Alloalcanivorax dieselolei B5: one gene and its partner. The protein of the gene in region 2 binds, or shares a complex with, the protein of the main gene of each other region. Links are inferred from orthologs where the notes say so. Each region holds a gene or a part of one and is shown on either strand. Other genes may lie near its edges.

Region 1 (6,730 bases), 2.9 Mb from region 2 along the record:
ATGGCGTTCCTGCGCCCGGTACCGGTGGGCGCCGTGGTGAGCTGCTACACGCAACTGCTCGATATTGGCCGCAGTTCGATGCAGATTCAGGTGGAAGTGTGGATTCGGGAAGATACCGGGGAGTTGGCCAAGGTCACCGAAGGGCACTTCACCTTTGTCGCCATCGACGACAGTGGCCGTACCCGGGCCGTGCCTCGCTAGAGAAGGGCCACGAAGCCGCTGTAGGCGCTTGCCGCTCCGCCTGCAAGCGAATGCCACCCCGAAAGCATTCGCCAGCAGGGCTGGCTCCTACAGTAGCCTTGTAGCGACCTCGGATTCAGCCGGTCAGGCGTCCTTCAACACCAGTGTGCGGCTGTTGAGCAGAGCCTGTTCGGCGACTTCCTGGTAGGGCATGGAAGCGTCGCGGAAAGCGACGATCGACTCATAAATGCGCCGTGACAGCTCATCCCCGGCGATCACCTCTTCAATCACCTGATCACTGGTGTCCTTCAGCGCCATCAGGACATCGTCCGGCAGGCGGCGCAACTGCACGCCATGCTCGTTGACCAGCTGTTTGAGCGCATCGGCGTTGCGGGCGGTGAACTCATCCAGGATGTGCTGGTTCTCCGCTTCGGCGGCGGAACGGACAATGTGCTGCAAATCCTGCGGCAGGCTGTTCCAGGCATCCTTGTTGATGATCACTTCCAACGCGGAACCCGGTTCCTGCCAGCCCGGGTAGTAGTAGTACTTGACCACCTTGTACAAACCGAAGGCCAGGTCATTATAGGGGCCGACCCAATCCGCGGCATCCAGCGCACCGGTCTGCAGGGAGGTGAACACCTCGCCGCCGGGCATTTGCACCGGAATCGCCCCCAGGCGCTTGATCACCTCGCCGGCCAGGCCGGGCATGCGGATCTTGAGCCCCTTGAGATCGTCGACAGAATTGATTTCCTTGTTGAACCAGCCGGCCATCTGCGTGCCGCTGTTACCGCAGGCCAGCGGCTGCAGGTTGAACGGCTCGTACAGTTCCTCCCACAGCTCCTGGCCACCGCCGAAGTTGAGCCAGCCGTTCATCTCCCAGGCGGTCAGACCAAAAGGAATGGTGGTAAAAAAGGGCATGGCCGAATGCTTGCCCTTCCAGTAATAAGGCGTGGAGTGCCCCATCTGGGCACTGCCGGAACGGACCGCGTCAAACACTTCGGTGGCGGGCACCAGCTCGCCGGCACCGTGCACCTTGATGGTCAAGCGGCCACCGGACATGGCATTGACGCGCTCGGCAAAGCGGTTGGCACCGGTACCCAGGCCGGGGTAATTCTTCGGCCAGGTGGTGACCAGATCCCATTTCAGCGCTTCGGCTTTCTTCTCGCCGACGGCACTGTTGTCACTGGCCGCGGGTTTTTCATCCTGGCCACAGCCCGCCAAGGCGGCGGCGCCCAGCCCCAGGCCCAGGCCCAGGGCGGAAACGAATTTGCGACGATCCATTGGTAAGTCTCTCCCCTTCGGGTTGTTGTAAGTATGTGCCCGGAACGACCGGGCACGGGTCTTATCTCTTTTTACGGAACGGCTGTCCATGGGACTTTTATCTACCCTGGCGCAGCACGTCTCCCTCTACAGCACGTCCCTCTACAAAACGTCCTTCTACAGCACGTCCAGGCGGGCATACTGGCTGACCAGCCATTTGGTCCCCACGCCATCGAAGTTGATTTGCAGGCGGGCATTGGGCCCCTGCCCTTCGAAGTGCAATACCGTACCTTCTCCGAATTTGGGATGTACCACCCGCGCGCCCAGACCGATGCCGTTGGCCTCCTCCTGACGCACCGTGCCGCGGCGGCCCACCGGGCGGCTCACCGCCGCCCGCACCCGCACTTCCTCCACCAGCTCACCGGGAATCTCACGCAGGAAGCGGCTGGGCGGATTGAGCGTCTCGTTGCCGAACAGGCGCCGGCTCTCGGCGTAGGTCAGATACAGCTCACGCATGGCCCGGGTCAGCCCCACATAACAGAGCCGCCGTTCCTCGGCCAACCGGCCAGGCTCCTCCGAGGACATCTGATGGGGAAACAGCCCTTCTTCCAGGCCGGTGATGAACACCACCGGGAACTCCAACCCCTTGGCGGAGTGCAGGGTCATCATCTGCACCGCGTCCTCGAACGCCTCCGCCTGGCCGTCTCCGGCCTCCAGGGCGGCGTGGTCGAGGAAGGCGGTGAGCGGGTCCAGATCGGACTCCTCGTCGCCCTCTCCGAACTGGCGCGTGGCGGAGACCAGCTCCTGCAGGTTTTCCACCCGCTGCTGGCCTTTGTCCCCTTTTTCCTGACCGTGGAAGTCCAGCAGGCCGCTGGCGGCGATCACGTGTTCCGTGGTCTCGGCCAGATCCAGCGCCTCGGTCTGTGCCGCCAGTTGATCCACCAGTTGCAGGAACGCCAGCAGCGCGTTGCTGGCCCGGGGGCTGAGCAGGCGTTCGTTGACGATGGCCACCGCCGCGTCCCAGAGCGGGATACCGCGCAGGCGGGCCTGCTCGCGTACCGCCTCCAGAGTCTTATTGCCAATGCCCCGGGTCGGGGTGTTCACCACCCGCTCGAAGGCGGCGTCCGCCTGGCGGTTGTTGAGTAACCGCAGATAAGCCAGGGCGTTACGGATTTCAGCCCGCTCGAAGAAGCGCTGGCCGCCGTAAATACGGTAAGGAATGCCGGCCTGCAGGAACGCCTCCTCCAATACCCGGGACTGCGCATTGGAACGGTACAGCACCGCCATATCATCGCGATTGGTACCCTGCTGCATCAGGCTTTCCACTTTGCCGGCGATGAAACGGGCTTCGTCCACCTCGTTGAAACCGGCATAGAGGCGAATCGGGTCTCCCTTGCCGCCCTCGGTCCACAGCTGCTTGCCAAGCCGGTCCGGGTTGTTGTCGATCACCGCGTTGGCCGCTTCCAGAATGGTGCTGGTGGAGCGGTAGTTCTGTTCCAGACGGATCACCCGGGTGTCCGGGAAATCACGGCTGAAGCGATGAATATTCTCGATCTTGGCGCCGCGCCAGCCGTAGATGGACTGGTCGTCGTCGCCAACGATGGTGACCGCGTTATGCTCATCGGCCAGCAATCGCAGCCAGGCGTATTGGATGGAGTTGGTGTCCTGGAATTCATCCACCAGGATATGGCGGAAGCGGCGCTGGTAGTGGCCGCGCAGGTCATCATTGTCGCGAAACAGTTCCAGCACCCGCAGCAGCATTTCATTGAAGTCCACCAGGCCGGCGCGCTCGCAGGCTTCCTCATAGGCCAGGTAGATCTTCTGCATGGTCGCCGCGAACAGATCGCCACCGCTGACATCCATGTGCGCCGCGCGCAGCCCTTCGTCCTTCTGGCCGTTAATGAACCAGGTGGCCTGACGCGCCGGCCAGCGCTGCTCATCCAGCCCCAACTCACGGATCACCCGTTTGACCAGCCGCTGCTGGTCATCGGCGTCGATGATCTCGAAGCTCTGGGGCAGGCGCGCTTCCTGCCAGTGCGAGCGCAGCAGGCGGTGAGCGATGCCGTGGAAGGTGCCCACCCACATGCCACCGGCGGGCATGGCCAGCAGTTGTTCGATGCGGCCGCGCATTTCCGCCGCCGCTTTATTGGTGAAGGTGACCGCGAGAATGCCGAAAGGCGAAGCCTGTTCGGTGGCGATCTGCCAGGCGATGCGGTGCACCAGCACGCGGGTCTTACCGGAGCCGGCGCCGGCCAACACCAGCAAATGGCGGTCTTCCGCGGCGACCGCGTCGCGTTGGGCCGGGTTGAGGCCGTCAAGAAGTGTGGTTACGTCATCCATGGGCCCGGAGTTTATCAGAACCAGCGAAAGCCGGCGCTGGCTTTGCAGCAATCGACGCATCCGTGACCAATCGCACGCGCGGTGCTCCTTCCGTGGTTTCCTTTCCCGCACCGGCGTGGGTAAACTGCAAAACAAAAAGGCCGTCCACGAGCCTGGAACCCGAGTCCGTGTCTACGTCATCTCAGCAACATATGGATCATTCCCGCCATGCGGTGATGCGTGCCCAATGCCGCCACCTGAGCGCCGGCTTACGTGGCATGAGCATGCTGGAAGCGGCCACCGTGCTGGTCACCCTGGCGGCCTATTGGGCCACGCCGGTGTCCCTGCTATTGCTGCTGGGATGGGCGGCGCTGACGCTGACCTTCATAGCGGCGCGCATCCTGTGGCTGCAATCCTGGGACCTGGAAGACGATACCGATCACCGTCAACAGCGCCGTTACATCTCGCTGTTCGTGCTGATTTCCGGTCTGTTACTGGGGCTCGGCGGTCTGCTGCTGAACCTGCAATCCGCCACGCCGGACGAATCCCTGTTCTATGCGCAGCTGACCCTGGGCTGCCTGGGCATCGGCCTGGGCATCGTGGCACTGGCCGCCTACAGCAGCCACCTGTTCACCGTGGTGAGCTATCAGGCGCTGCTGCTGACGCCCGCCTTTACTCAATTGCTGCTGACACAACCGGACAACCCCGCTCTGGCCACCACTCTGCTCGCCATCGCCGGCTTTCTGTTTCTCACCGCCCGTTACATCAACAGCACCTCTCACCGTGCCCTGGATCTGCAGATCAGCAACACCGCCCTGATCGATTACCTGGACCGGGCGCGCGCCAACGCCGAGGCGCTGAACGAAAAGCTGGCCGAGGAGATTTGTGAACGGAAAGAGGCACGGCGGCGTCTGCAGGAGGCCAACGACCGGCTCGAATCCATGGTCAGCGAACGTACCCGGGCGCTGGAAGTGGCCAACCGGGAACTCACCGCCACCGGCGAGCGCCTGGAGCTGGCGCTGGAGGCCAGCAATATCGGTCTGTGGGACTGGAACCTGAACACCGGCTCCAACTACCACACCAATTTCGACCGGCTGCTCGGCTACGAGAACGAATACTTCGGCAATTTCTTCGGTGATCTCAAGCAGCTGGTGCACCCGGACGACTTTCCCACCATCCGCCGCGGCATGGTCGCCCACTTCAAGGGCGAGACCGACCGCTATCACGCCATTTACCGGTTGCGCCACAAGCAAGGGCACTGGTGCTGGCTGGAGGACGACGGCCGCGTGGTGGAGTGGGACGACAACGGCCGTGCCATCCGCATGATCGGCACTCGCCGGGACATCACCTCTCAACGCGAGGCCCAGGAACAGCAACGCCTGGCCGCCACCGTCTTCGAGAACGCGCCGGAGGGCATCTTCATCCTCGACCGGCAATTCCGCTTCCTCGCCGCCAACGCCCGCTTCGAGCAGATCACCGGCTATCGCGAGGAAGAAATGAACGGTAAGAGCATCGCCGACAGCGAACATGCCCGCCGTCACCGCAATCTCTACCACACCATCCGCGTGGGGCTGCGCCGCAACGGCTTCTGGGAGGGGGAAATCACCGGCCGCCGGCGCAATGGCGAAATCTTTCCCGAGTGGGTGCAGATCAGCAGTGTGCTCGACGAACGCCAGCGGGTAATCCGCTATGTCGGCATGATTTCCGATCTGACCTCGCGCAAGGAAGCGGAGGAGCGGGTCCGCTTCCTCTCCAATTACGACCGCCTTACCGGCCTGCCCAATCGCACTCTGTTCCGCGAGCGGCTGCACAAGGCACTCACCCTGGGGCGCCTCAATCGTTCCCGGGTGGCGTTGCTGATGATCGATCTGGACCGCTTCAAGCCGATCAACGAATCGCTCGGCCACGAAATCGGTGATCGTCTGCTGAAACTGGCCGCCGACCGCATCTCCCAGTGCGGCCCCGGCGATGAGAGCCTGGCCCGGGTCGGCGGCGACGAATTCGCCCTGGTGCTGGACAACTGCGGCGGGGAGCCGCAAATCGGCGCTCTGTGCCAGAAGATCATCAACGCGATGAAGAAGCCGTTCCTGATCGACAGTCACGAGCTTCTGCTGGGCGCCAGCATCGGCATCAGTCTGTTCCCGTCCACCGCCATGGATGCCCAGCCCATGATCAACCAGGCTGACATGGCGGTGCATCAGGCCAAGCGCAGCGGCGGCAACAATTACCAGTTCTACCGCAGCGGCATGCAGGTGGCCTCGGTGGAGCAACTTGCGCTGGAAACCAGCCTGCGCAAGGCCATCTTCAAAAATGAGTTCGTGGTCCACTACCAGCCGAAAATGGATCTGGCCAGCAACGCCGTCTCCTCGGTGGAAGCCCTGGTGCGCTGGCAGCACCCGAGCATGGGATTGTTGCCGCCGTCGGAGTTCATCCCACTGGCGGAGGAGTCCGGCCTGATCTCCGCCATCGGCGAACTGGTGCTGGAGCGCTCCTGCCGCCAGGCGCACCAGTGGCATAAACAGGGGCTGGGGAACATCCGGGTATCGGTGAACCTGTCCGCGCATCAATTCCGCAAGGGCAATCTGGCCGACGTCATCGACCGTGTTCTCGACCTCACCGGCCTGCCCGCTCATCTGCTGGAGCTGGAACTCACCGAAAGCCTGATCATGGAGGACCTGGAGCAGAATATCGCTCTGCTGGAGCGGCTGCGCTCACGGGGGATCGGCCTGTCGCTGGACGATTTCGGCACCGGTTATTCCTCGCTCAGTTACCTCAAGCGCTTTCCGGTGGACACCCTGAAGATCGACCGCTCCTTCATTACCGATCTAACCCAGAACGCGGACGATGCCGCCATCACCCGCGCCATTATCGAGATGGCGCACAGCCTCAATATGAGCGTGGTGGCGGAAGGGGTGGAGACCGCACAGCACCTGGAGATTCTGCGTGCCATGGGGTGTGATGGCATTCAGGG
Region 2 (8,172 bases):
CTCGGTCTGATAGATTGAGCCGTTACCCCAGTACTGGCCGGAGACGAGGATCAATCGATTGCCGTCGAGGCAAAGCAAGTCGCCATTGTTTCCTTTTACTCCCGATACAGCACCATCCCGTTCGAAACTATAACCACAGCGCTCGATGGCGGAAACGCCGGCAATACTGAACCCCATGCCCGCCTGGCCGTATCCGGAACCGCTGGAGTAATGGATCGAGAACGAGGGGTCGACACCGGCACCGCCTTTGGGGACCTGGATGGGCAGGCTGAACTCAGCCTGGCCGAGATCAACGGAGAAGGAGGATGCGGAGGAACCGATCAGGGAAGTATTAAGATCGACGCTTCTGGGTTCGGAGAAGCTGCTGCCATTCCACTGCGAGTAACGGGAATCATCAAGAAACAAGACTTTCCCGCTATCGTGGGGATTGTCCCTGATCGAGACCTCACCACCTCCAGATACCCAGTGATCTCCAATCTTCAGGAACTGGTCTTTCAGAGACAGCGTGCCATCGCTGTTATTGCTCAGAAAGAGGCTATTTATATTGGGGTCTTTTGACTGCAGGAAAAGGTCGGCAATGCCGTCCCCATCCAAATCACCGATCAATCCATCAAACAAATTGGAAGGTTGGGCAGGGATGGCCGCGCCCTGTGTCATGGTGCAGGGTACGAAGTCGCCACTGCTGGTGCCACAGAGAAGAATATCTTGGTAGCCGGAATCAAACGGAACGGGGAACGAAATTCCCACGGTCAGCATGATGAACTGCTGGCGTGCTCGAAGGAGAATATCCAGATGCCCATCCAGCCCGTACTCCACACTGTCTATATCGCCATAATAGACGTGATATAAAGGCTTATTCAGAGAAATCGATGCGGATGCCGAACCGGCCATGCACATTAAAAGTGCAAAAAAAATCCCCAAAGCCTTCCTGTATCTAGACATACCCTATCCCTTCTTCTCTTTATTGGTGCCCCAAAAATCACACTTTAGTCTTTAAGAGTGACCCATCTAAAGCTTAAGAAATCGCCAAAGCAGGTATCCCCCACGCCGCCGAACAACACCTTCATGTTATTCACTTTCGCATTCATGATGATGGATAAGGCGGCATATGCATGTTCTCCTGAAGATCCCCAGCGCAGCCCAGCAGAGCTATCGTTACTACATTTAGAAACGTCCATAACAGGAGAATCAAGAACAACAAAACACTCGTCCTTATCTATATGGCAACCTACTCGGTCGACGGTCCCTTCCAGGAACTCGGCCCGCGCACCAGCACAAACCAGGAGAAGCAAAAAAACCACAGTAAATATCCTTTATTAATTTTCATACTAAGCCTCATTGGCGGTGCATAAACACACTTCCTACATAAGGTGCAGTAGGTGCACCTACCCAATGTAGAGGCTCACAACGAGGTACCCAGACGGACAAAGGTTTTCCAAATGAGAGAGATGATAAAACAACGGAAATCATCTCAGCCCTCAGTGTTGAATCATCACTAGGGATGATAAGAACATCCTTCTTATCGCAATCATCAATGTTTTGGAGGCCGGCCGCTGTATCAGGTGCGACACGGATATAAACATAATCAGGTGCAATTTCTATATCCTTCGGCATAAACGCCCCGGTTCCTCCTGGAGTCGCCATAGCCACCATGGGTGCCCCACCGAAAGAAGCAACACCCGCAAAAACAAGCCCTAAACCCCATTTCTTGAACATGTCTTTTTCCCCAATTTAGATCCATGGTTCTGATAATCGAGAAACAGATCTCAATCCGATAAGTGATCTTATATAACTATTCATCATATTTTTGTGTAAGCCCTTTCATACATTTCCTGTAGGATATTCACCCTTTTTCATGTAAGCCTCAGCCTACAACCATTCACAAACAACCTCGCCTTTCCTTCCCGCCCATCCAGATCCACCATTGGCACCCCACCCCCACCCCGTTAGACTCCGCGGTGTTTCCGTAGCCGAAGACAGGGTGGACCGTGCAGCAGATCAGTCGTGCGTTTTCCTATTTGAGTCAGGCCTTCAGTCTGGCGCGCAGCCCGGGCCTGCGTTGGTATGTCATGGTGCCGATGGCCTTTAACGTGCTGGTGTTCGGGGTGCTGTACTGGCTCTCCGCGACCTGGATCGGGGGCTGGATTTCGGCGGTGACGGCGGGCTGGGCGCTGGATGGCGGATTGAGCTTCCTCAACGGGCTGATCCAGTTTCTGGCCAACGCCGCGGTGGTGCTGGTGTGGATTCTGTTGTTGGGGGTGTTCGCCAGCGTCTTCACCCTGGGCGTACAGCTGATCGCCGCGCCATTCATGGGTTTTCTGGCGGAGAAGGTGGATATCCAGGTCACCAACCGGCCGATGCCGGATGAGTCCATCGGCGCGATGATCTGGCGGACCTTCAAGCGGGAGATCCGCAAGACCCTGTACTGGCTGTCACGCGCACTACTGGTGCTGTTCGTGGTGGTGGTGCTTTATTTTATTCCGGTGGTCAATGTCTTCGCGTCGGCGGTGTGGTTCCTGTGGTCCGGCTGGCTGCTGGGCATGCAGTACATCGACTATGGCGCGGATAACCGCCAAGTGTCGTTCGAGGAGATGCTGGTGCGGCTCAAGCGCAAGCGCTGGCTGGTGCTGACGTTCGGCTCGCTGGTGATGGGGCTGACCATGCTGCCGCTGGTGAATCTGTTCATTATGCCGGTGGCGGTGATCGCCGGGACTCTGATCTGGGTGAAGGAGTTGAGCCCGGAGGTGATGCCGGAGGTGGTGTAGCAGGAGTGCGTTGGCGATTATTCGCCAGCGAGCTGGCTTCCCACAGCGGTCGACGAAAAACCATTCGCCTGCAGGGCAGGCTCCTACAGGGGGCGAAACCAACGGCGTGGGCCACTGGCCATGGCTTACCGCATGAAGCCCTCTTCCCGCAGGCGATGGACGCGGTCGCGCAGGGCCGCGGCCTGCTCGAACTCCAGGTTCTTGGCGTGCTCCATCATCTTCGCTTCCAACTGATCGATTTCCTTGGCCACCTCCGCCGGTGAGCGGGCCATGTACTCCTCGCGGTCGTCCGCCACCTTGCGGGTACGCTTGCGCTCCGGCTGACCGGCGCCGGTGGCATAGGCGTCATCCATGATATCCCGCACCTGCTTGATCAGACCTTGCGGGGTGATGCCCATTGCCTTGTTGTGTTCGATCTGCTTGTTCCGGCGGCGCTCGGTTTCGTCCATGGCCCGGCGCATGGAGCCGGTGACCTGGTCGGCGTAGAGAATGGCCCGCCCCTGGATGTTGCGCGCCGCCCGGCCGATGGTCTGGATCAGGGAACGGTCGGAACGCAGGAAGCCTTCCTTGTCAGCGTCAAGAATGGCGACCAGCGCCACTTCCGGCATGTCCAGGCCCTCCCGCAGCAGGTTGATCCCCACCAGCACATCGAACTTGCCCAGACGCAGGTCGCGGATGATTTCCACCCGTTCCACGGTGTCGATGTCGGAGTGCAGGTAGCGCACCTTGATGCCGTTTTCGTTCAGGTACTCGGTGAGGTCTTCCGCCATCCGTTTGGTCAGCGTGGTCACCAGCACCCGCTCGCCCTTGGCGATGCATTCCCGGGCCTCGCCCACCAGGTCGTCCACCTGGCTGCCGGCGGGACGGATTTCGATGGCCGGGTCCACCAGCCCGGTGGGCCGTACCACCTGCTCCACCACTTGGCCGGCGTGCTTTTCCTCGTAGGAGCCCGGCGTGGCGGAGACAAATACCATTTGCGGCGCCAGCCGCTCCCATTCCTCGAACTTGAGAGGCCGGTTATCCAGCGCCGAGGGCAGCCGGAAGCCGTATTCCACCAGGGTTTCCTTGCGGGAGCGGTCGCCTTTGTACATGGCGCCCAGTTGCGGCACGGTGACGTGGGACTCATCCATGATCAGCAACGAGTCCTGCGGCAGATAATCAAACAGCGTCGGCGGCGCTTCACCAGGCTGGCGGCCGGAAAACAGCCGCGAGTAGTTCTCCACACCGTTGCAATAGCCCAGTTCCTGAAGCATCTCGATGTCGAAACGGGTGCGCTGCTCCAACCGCTGCGCCTCCACCAGCTTGTTGTTGTCCCGCAGCAGCTTGAGGCGGTCGGCCAGCTCCTCCTTGATCATCTCGATGGCCTTGAGCACGGTTTCCCGGGGCGTCACATAGTGGCTCTTGGGGTAAATGGTGACGCGCCCCACCCGCTTGATCACTTCGCCGGTGAGCGGATCGAAGATACTGATGTCCTCAATCTCATCATCGAACAGCTCCAGACGTACCGCCTTGCTCTCCTCTTCCGCCGGGAAGATGTCGATCACGTCACCGCGCACCCGGTAGGTGGCACGGCGGAAGTCCATCTCGTTGCGGGTGTACTGCAACTCCGCCAGACGCCGCAGCAGGTCGCGCTGATCGATATGATCGCCACGCACCAGATGCAGCACCATGGCGTGGTAGCTGGCCGGATCACCCAGACCGTAAATGGCCGACACCGTGGCGACGATGATGGTGTCCGGGCGCTCGATAATGGCCTTGGTGGCGGACAGGCGCATTTGCTCGATGTGCTCGTTCACCGAGGAGTCCTTGTCGATAAAGGTGTCCGAGCTGGGTACGTAGGCTTCCGGCTGGTAGTAGTCGTAGTAGGAAACGAAGTACTCCACCGCGTTTTCCGGGAAAAACGCCTTGAACTCCCCATACAACTGAGCGGCCAGGGTCTTGTTGTGCGCCATCACCAGGGTCGGGCGCTGCACCTGCTGGATCACATTGGCCATGGTGAACGTCTTCCCCGACCCGGTCACCCCGAGCAGGGTCTGATGGCCGAGTCCATCCTCGAGCCCTTCCACCAATTGCGCGATGGCCGTGGGCTGATCCCCGGCGGGCTGGTAATCCGAGTGCAATTTAAACGCGGTGTCTGCCATGGTGTGTCGCTGTCCTGCTGTGGGGTGAGAGCGGCTCGGCCACCCTATGAGATCCGGGCCGGATGCGGTAATATTGCGTGCCCCGGTCTGTGCCAAAACCGGGTTCCAATCATCATCCGATAGATGAGGAGTGCATGTCCGATATCAACCTTTCCGACCGCGTCCAACGCATCAAACCTTCCCCGACCCTGGCGGTGACCTCCAAGGCCGCCGAGCTGCGAGCTCAGGGCAAGGACATTATTGGACTGGGCGCCGGCGAGCCGGATTTCGATACCCCGGATCATATCAAACAGGCCGCCATCGAGGCGATCAATGCCGGCAAAACCAAATACACCGCGGTGGACGGCACTCCCGGCCTGAAACAGGCCATCGTCGACAAGTTCAAGCGTGAGAACGACCTGAGCTACGAACCAGCCCAGGTGCTGGTCTCCAGCGGCGGCAAGCAGAGCTTCTTCAACATGGCGCTGGCTCTGTTCAACGACGGTGACGAAGCGATTATCCCCGCCCCCTACTGGGTCAGCTACCCGGATATGGTGAAAGTGGCCGGCGGCGTACCGGTGATCCTGGAAACCACCCTGGAAACCCGCTTCAAGATCACCCCGGAACAGCTGGCCGCGGCGATCACGCCGAAAACCCGCCTGTTCGTGATCAACAGCCCGTCCAACCCGTCCGGCATGGCCTACACCAAGGAAGAGCTGGCGGCGCTGGGTGAAGTGCTCAAGCAGCACCCGGACATCGTGGTCGCCACCGACGACATGTACGAGCACATCCTGTGGACCGGCCAGCCGTTCGTGAACATCGTCAACGCCTGCCCGGACCTGTACGACCGCACCGTGGTCATGAACGGCGTCTCCAAGGCCTACTCCATGACCGGCTGGCGGATCGGCTACGCCGCCGGCCCGCAGAAGCTGATCGGCGCCATGAAGAAGGTGCAGAGCCAAAGCACCTCCAACCCGGCCTCCATCAGCCAGGCCGCCGCCGAAGCGGCCCTGGCCGGCGATCAGCAATGCGTGGCGGACATGGTCAAAGCATTCAAGGAGCGTCATGACTATGTGGTGGAAGCCCTGAACGCCCTGCCCGGCGTCAGTTGCGCTCCCGGTGACGGCACGTTCTACGCCTTCCCGGACTTCTCCGGCGCCATCGCCGAAATGGACGACGTCTCCAGCTGCACCGAGCTTGCCACCAAGCTGCTCGACACCGCCGGCGTTGCCCTGGTACCGGGTTCCGCCTTCGGCGCCCCGGGTTGCATGCGCCTGTCCTTCGCCGTCGGCCTCGACACCCTGAAGGAAGCCGTGCGCCGAATCGAGAAGGTATTGAACAAATAAGCAACAAACGGACTCGGGGGTGTTGACGCCCCCGAAAGCCGCCACTAATATACGCGGCCTCAAGACATTCCGCCTTAGCTCAGTTGGTAGAGCAGCTGACTGTTAATCAGCGGGTCGCTGGTTCGAGCCCAGCAGGCGGAGCCAAACAGAAAAGGGTCTATCCATCGGGTAGACCCTTTTTCTTTGTCCGCTGATTGAGCGGCCAAGGCCGCTTGTTAATCAGCGCGCGAATCCAGTGAATTCGCCTAGTTCGAGCCCAGCAGGCGGAGCCAAATAGAAAAGGGTCTATCCATCGGGTAGACCCTTTTTCTTTGCCCGCTCCCCCCTCCCCAACAACGGACTCCCGCCTTCTTTCCAATTGCTGTGGGAAGTCTGCTTGCAGACGAATTCCTTTCCCTTCCTCCATCCCTTTGTTGTCCCCTTTCCCTGTTTTGCAAAGGAGTTGACCCGAATTCGCAAAGGAGCCGGCCCGATATGACCAACCGGCCAGACATCATCCCGTAAAACCATGCTAAAATTGTCGTTTTTGGGGCAATGGACTACGCCTCGAATACCAGAGAATGGCCAAATTGAACTGGCGGCACTCCCGCCGGGGGGGCAGGCTTCAGTCATTCGCTGAGATGGAACGAGGGTAAGAGCGGTATGAGTCAGGGTGATGCACTACATCAGCTTGAATCACAACAGAATCATCTGTTGGAACCCAAGCGGCACCAGCGATGGTACGAACGTATCCTGCTGAACGCGCCGCTCTGGCAGTCTATTTCATTTGCGTTGGTGCTGCTTGTTCCATTTTGGCTTGCATACCGGCAATGGCTGCCCAGCGACGCGAACCAGACAATGACCTCATTTGTCCTGGCCGCCACCTTCATCACCAATCTGCTACTCTCCCGCGCACTGGGCCAATATCCCGGGGGCAACCTCTTGCCCTATCAGTTGAGCGTCACGGGAATCACCATCAGCTTGGCAATCTTCGCCGTTATAGCCCTGCGGTTAGGTTACTCGCGCCTACCCTTGTTCATCGGCTTCGTCCTGATCCTTGCCCACCAGGGCCTGGCATTGGCGGTAAAAGCCCGCTTCCGTTACACCAAACTGGCCTTCGTGCCCGGCACCCGTTTCGAGGAACCCGAACGGGAGCACGAACAATATCGCTTCTGCTACCTGACCGACCCCAACGATAAGCGGCGTTTCGATGTTCTGGTGGTGGACATGGACACCAAATTGAACGACGACTGGGTCCGCTTCATCGCCCGCCATCACTCCCGGCGCATCCCGGTACTAAATGGTCGTTCCCTGCTGGAAGCGATGACGGGCAGTGTGAACCTTGATACTTTAAACAACTCCGACTTCCAGGCCTTCCAGCCTAACCCTCTTTATCTTCTTGGAAAGCGGGTACTGGATATTCTCGGAGTTCTGCTTCTCACGCCCATCGCGCTGCCTCTGTGCCTGGCCACTGCTTGCTTGATTCGTTGGGAAACCCCAGGTCCCGCCCTGTTCATCCAGGAACGGATGGGCGCCGGAAACCGTCCCTTCCGCATGCTGAAGTTCCGCTCCATGAGCATGGACGACCGTCCGGAAGGCGCACGTTTCGTGATCGATGATGAACACCGCATCACCCGCTTCGGCCGCCTTATTCGGCGCAGCCGCCTGGACGAACTTCCTCAGTTATGGAATGTACTGGTGGGGGATATGAGTCTGATTGGGCCTCGCCCTGAACAGCCGGAATTTGCCGAGGCCTTCGAGCGAGACGTCCCCTTCTACAGCTACCGCCATATCATCAAACCGGGTATTTCAGGCTGGGCTCAGGTCCAGCAAGGATATGTAGCCGGGCTGGCGGAAACTCGCAAGAAGGTCGAGCACGACTTTTACTACATCAAGCATTTGTCGTTGTCGTTGGACTTGTTGATCATTATGAAGACGATCAGGACAATTCTGACGGGGTTC

What was found. Proteins that work in one complex are often made in the same cells at the same time.
Region 1: the proteins of uvrB (region 2) and uvrD are in contact, whole or in part, in a crystal structure (PDB 7EGT), measured with the Thermus thermophilus proteins. The link is inferred for Alloalcanivorax dieselolei B5 from one-to-one orthologs. Residues at the interface, in WP_096411307.1 of Thermus thermophilus: Glu23, Leu25, Arg26, Asp27, Gly28, Glu29, Arg30, Phe31, Arg55, Glu326, Asp327, Phe328, Glu379, Ser382, Gln383, His398, Gly400, Arg401; in WP_096412145.1 of Thermus thermophilus: His654, Arg656, Phe657, Gln666, Asp668, Glu669, Lys680, Arg681, Leu682, Ser683, Lys685, Tyr686, Ala687.

Annotation. Positions count from the first base shown.
Region 1 is NC_018691.1:4,834,219-4,840,948, forward strand. Bases 1,200-4,145 are described here. They hold uvrD (DNA helicase II), read right to left. Parts: upstream 3,781-4,145; coding sequence 1,618-3,780; downstream 1,200-1,617. Other genes in these bases: B5T_RS21725 (TRAP transporter substrate-binding protein), read right to left, coding at 1,200-1,461; B5T_RS21735 (sensor domain-containing protein), read left to right, coding at 3,948-4,145. In the rest of the region: B5T_RS21720 (acyl-CoA thioesterase), read left to right, coding at 1-201; more of B5T_RS21725, read right to left, coding at 325-1,199; more of B5T_RS21735, read left to right, coding at 4,146-6,730. UniProt on the Escherichia coli protein: A helicase with DNA-dependent ATPase activity. Unwinds DNA duplexes with 3'-5' polarity. Translocates on single-stranded DNA with 3'-5' polarity. Initiates unwinding more efficiently from a nicked substrate than double-stranded DNA.
Region 2 is NC_018691.1:1,890,012-1,898,183, reverse strand. The notes cover bases 2,399-5,361. They hold uvrB (excinuclease ABC subunit UvrB), read right to left. Parts: upstream 4,907-5,361; coding sequence 2,891-4,906; downstream 2,399-2,890. Other genes in these bases: B5T_RS08640 (pyridoxal phosphate-dependent aminotransferase), read left to right, coding at 5,041-5,361; cysZ (sulfate transporter CysZ), read left to right, coding at 2,399-2,765. In the rest of the region: B5T_RS08655 (RHS repeat-associated core domain-containing protein), read right to left, coding at 1-756; B5T_RS23035 (hypothetical protein), read right to left, coding at 987-1,301; B5T_RS23030 (hypothetical protein), read right to left, coding at 1,336-1,716; more of cysZ, read left to right, coding at 1,989-2,398; more of B5T_RS08640, read left to right, coding at 5,362-6,231; B5T_RS08630 (exopolysaccharide biosynthesis polyprenyl glycosylphosphotransferase), read left to right, coding at 6,874-8,172. UniProt on the Escherichia coli protein: The UvrABC repair system catalyzes the recognition and processing of DNA lesions. A damage recognition complex composed of 2 UvrA and 2 UvrB subunits scans DNA for abnormalities.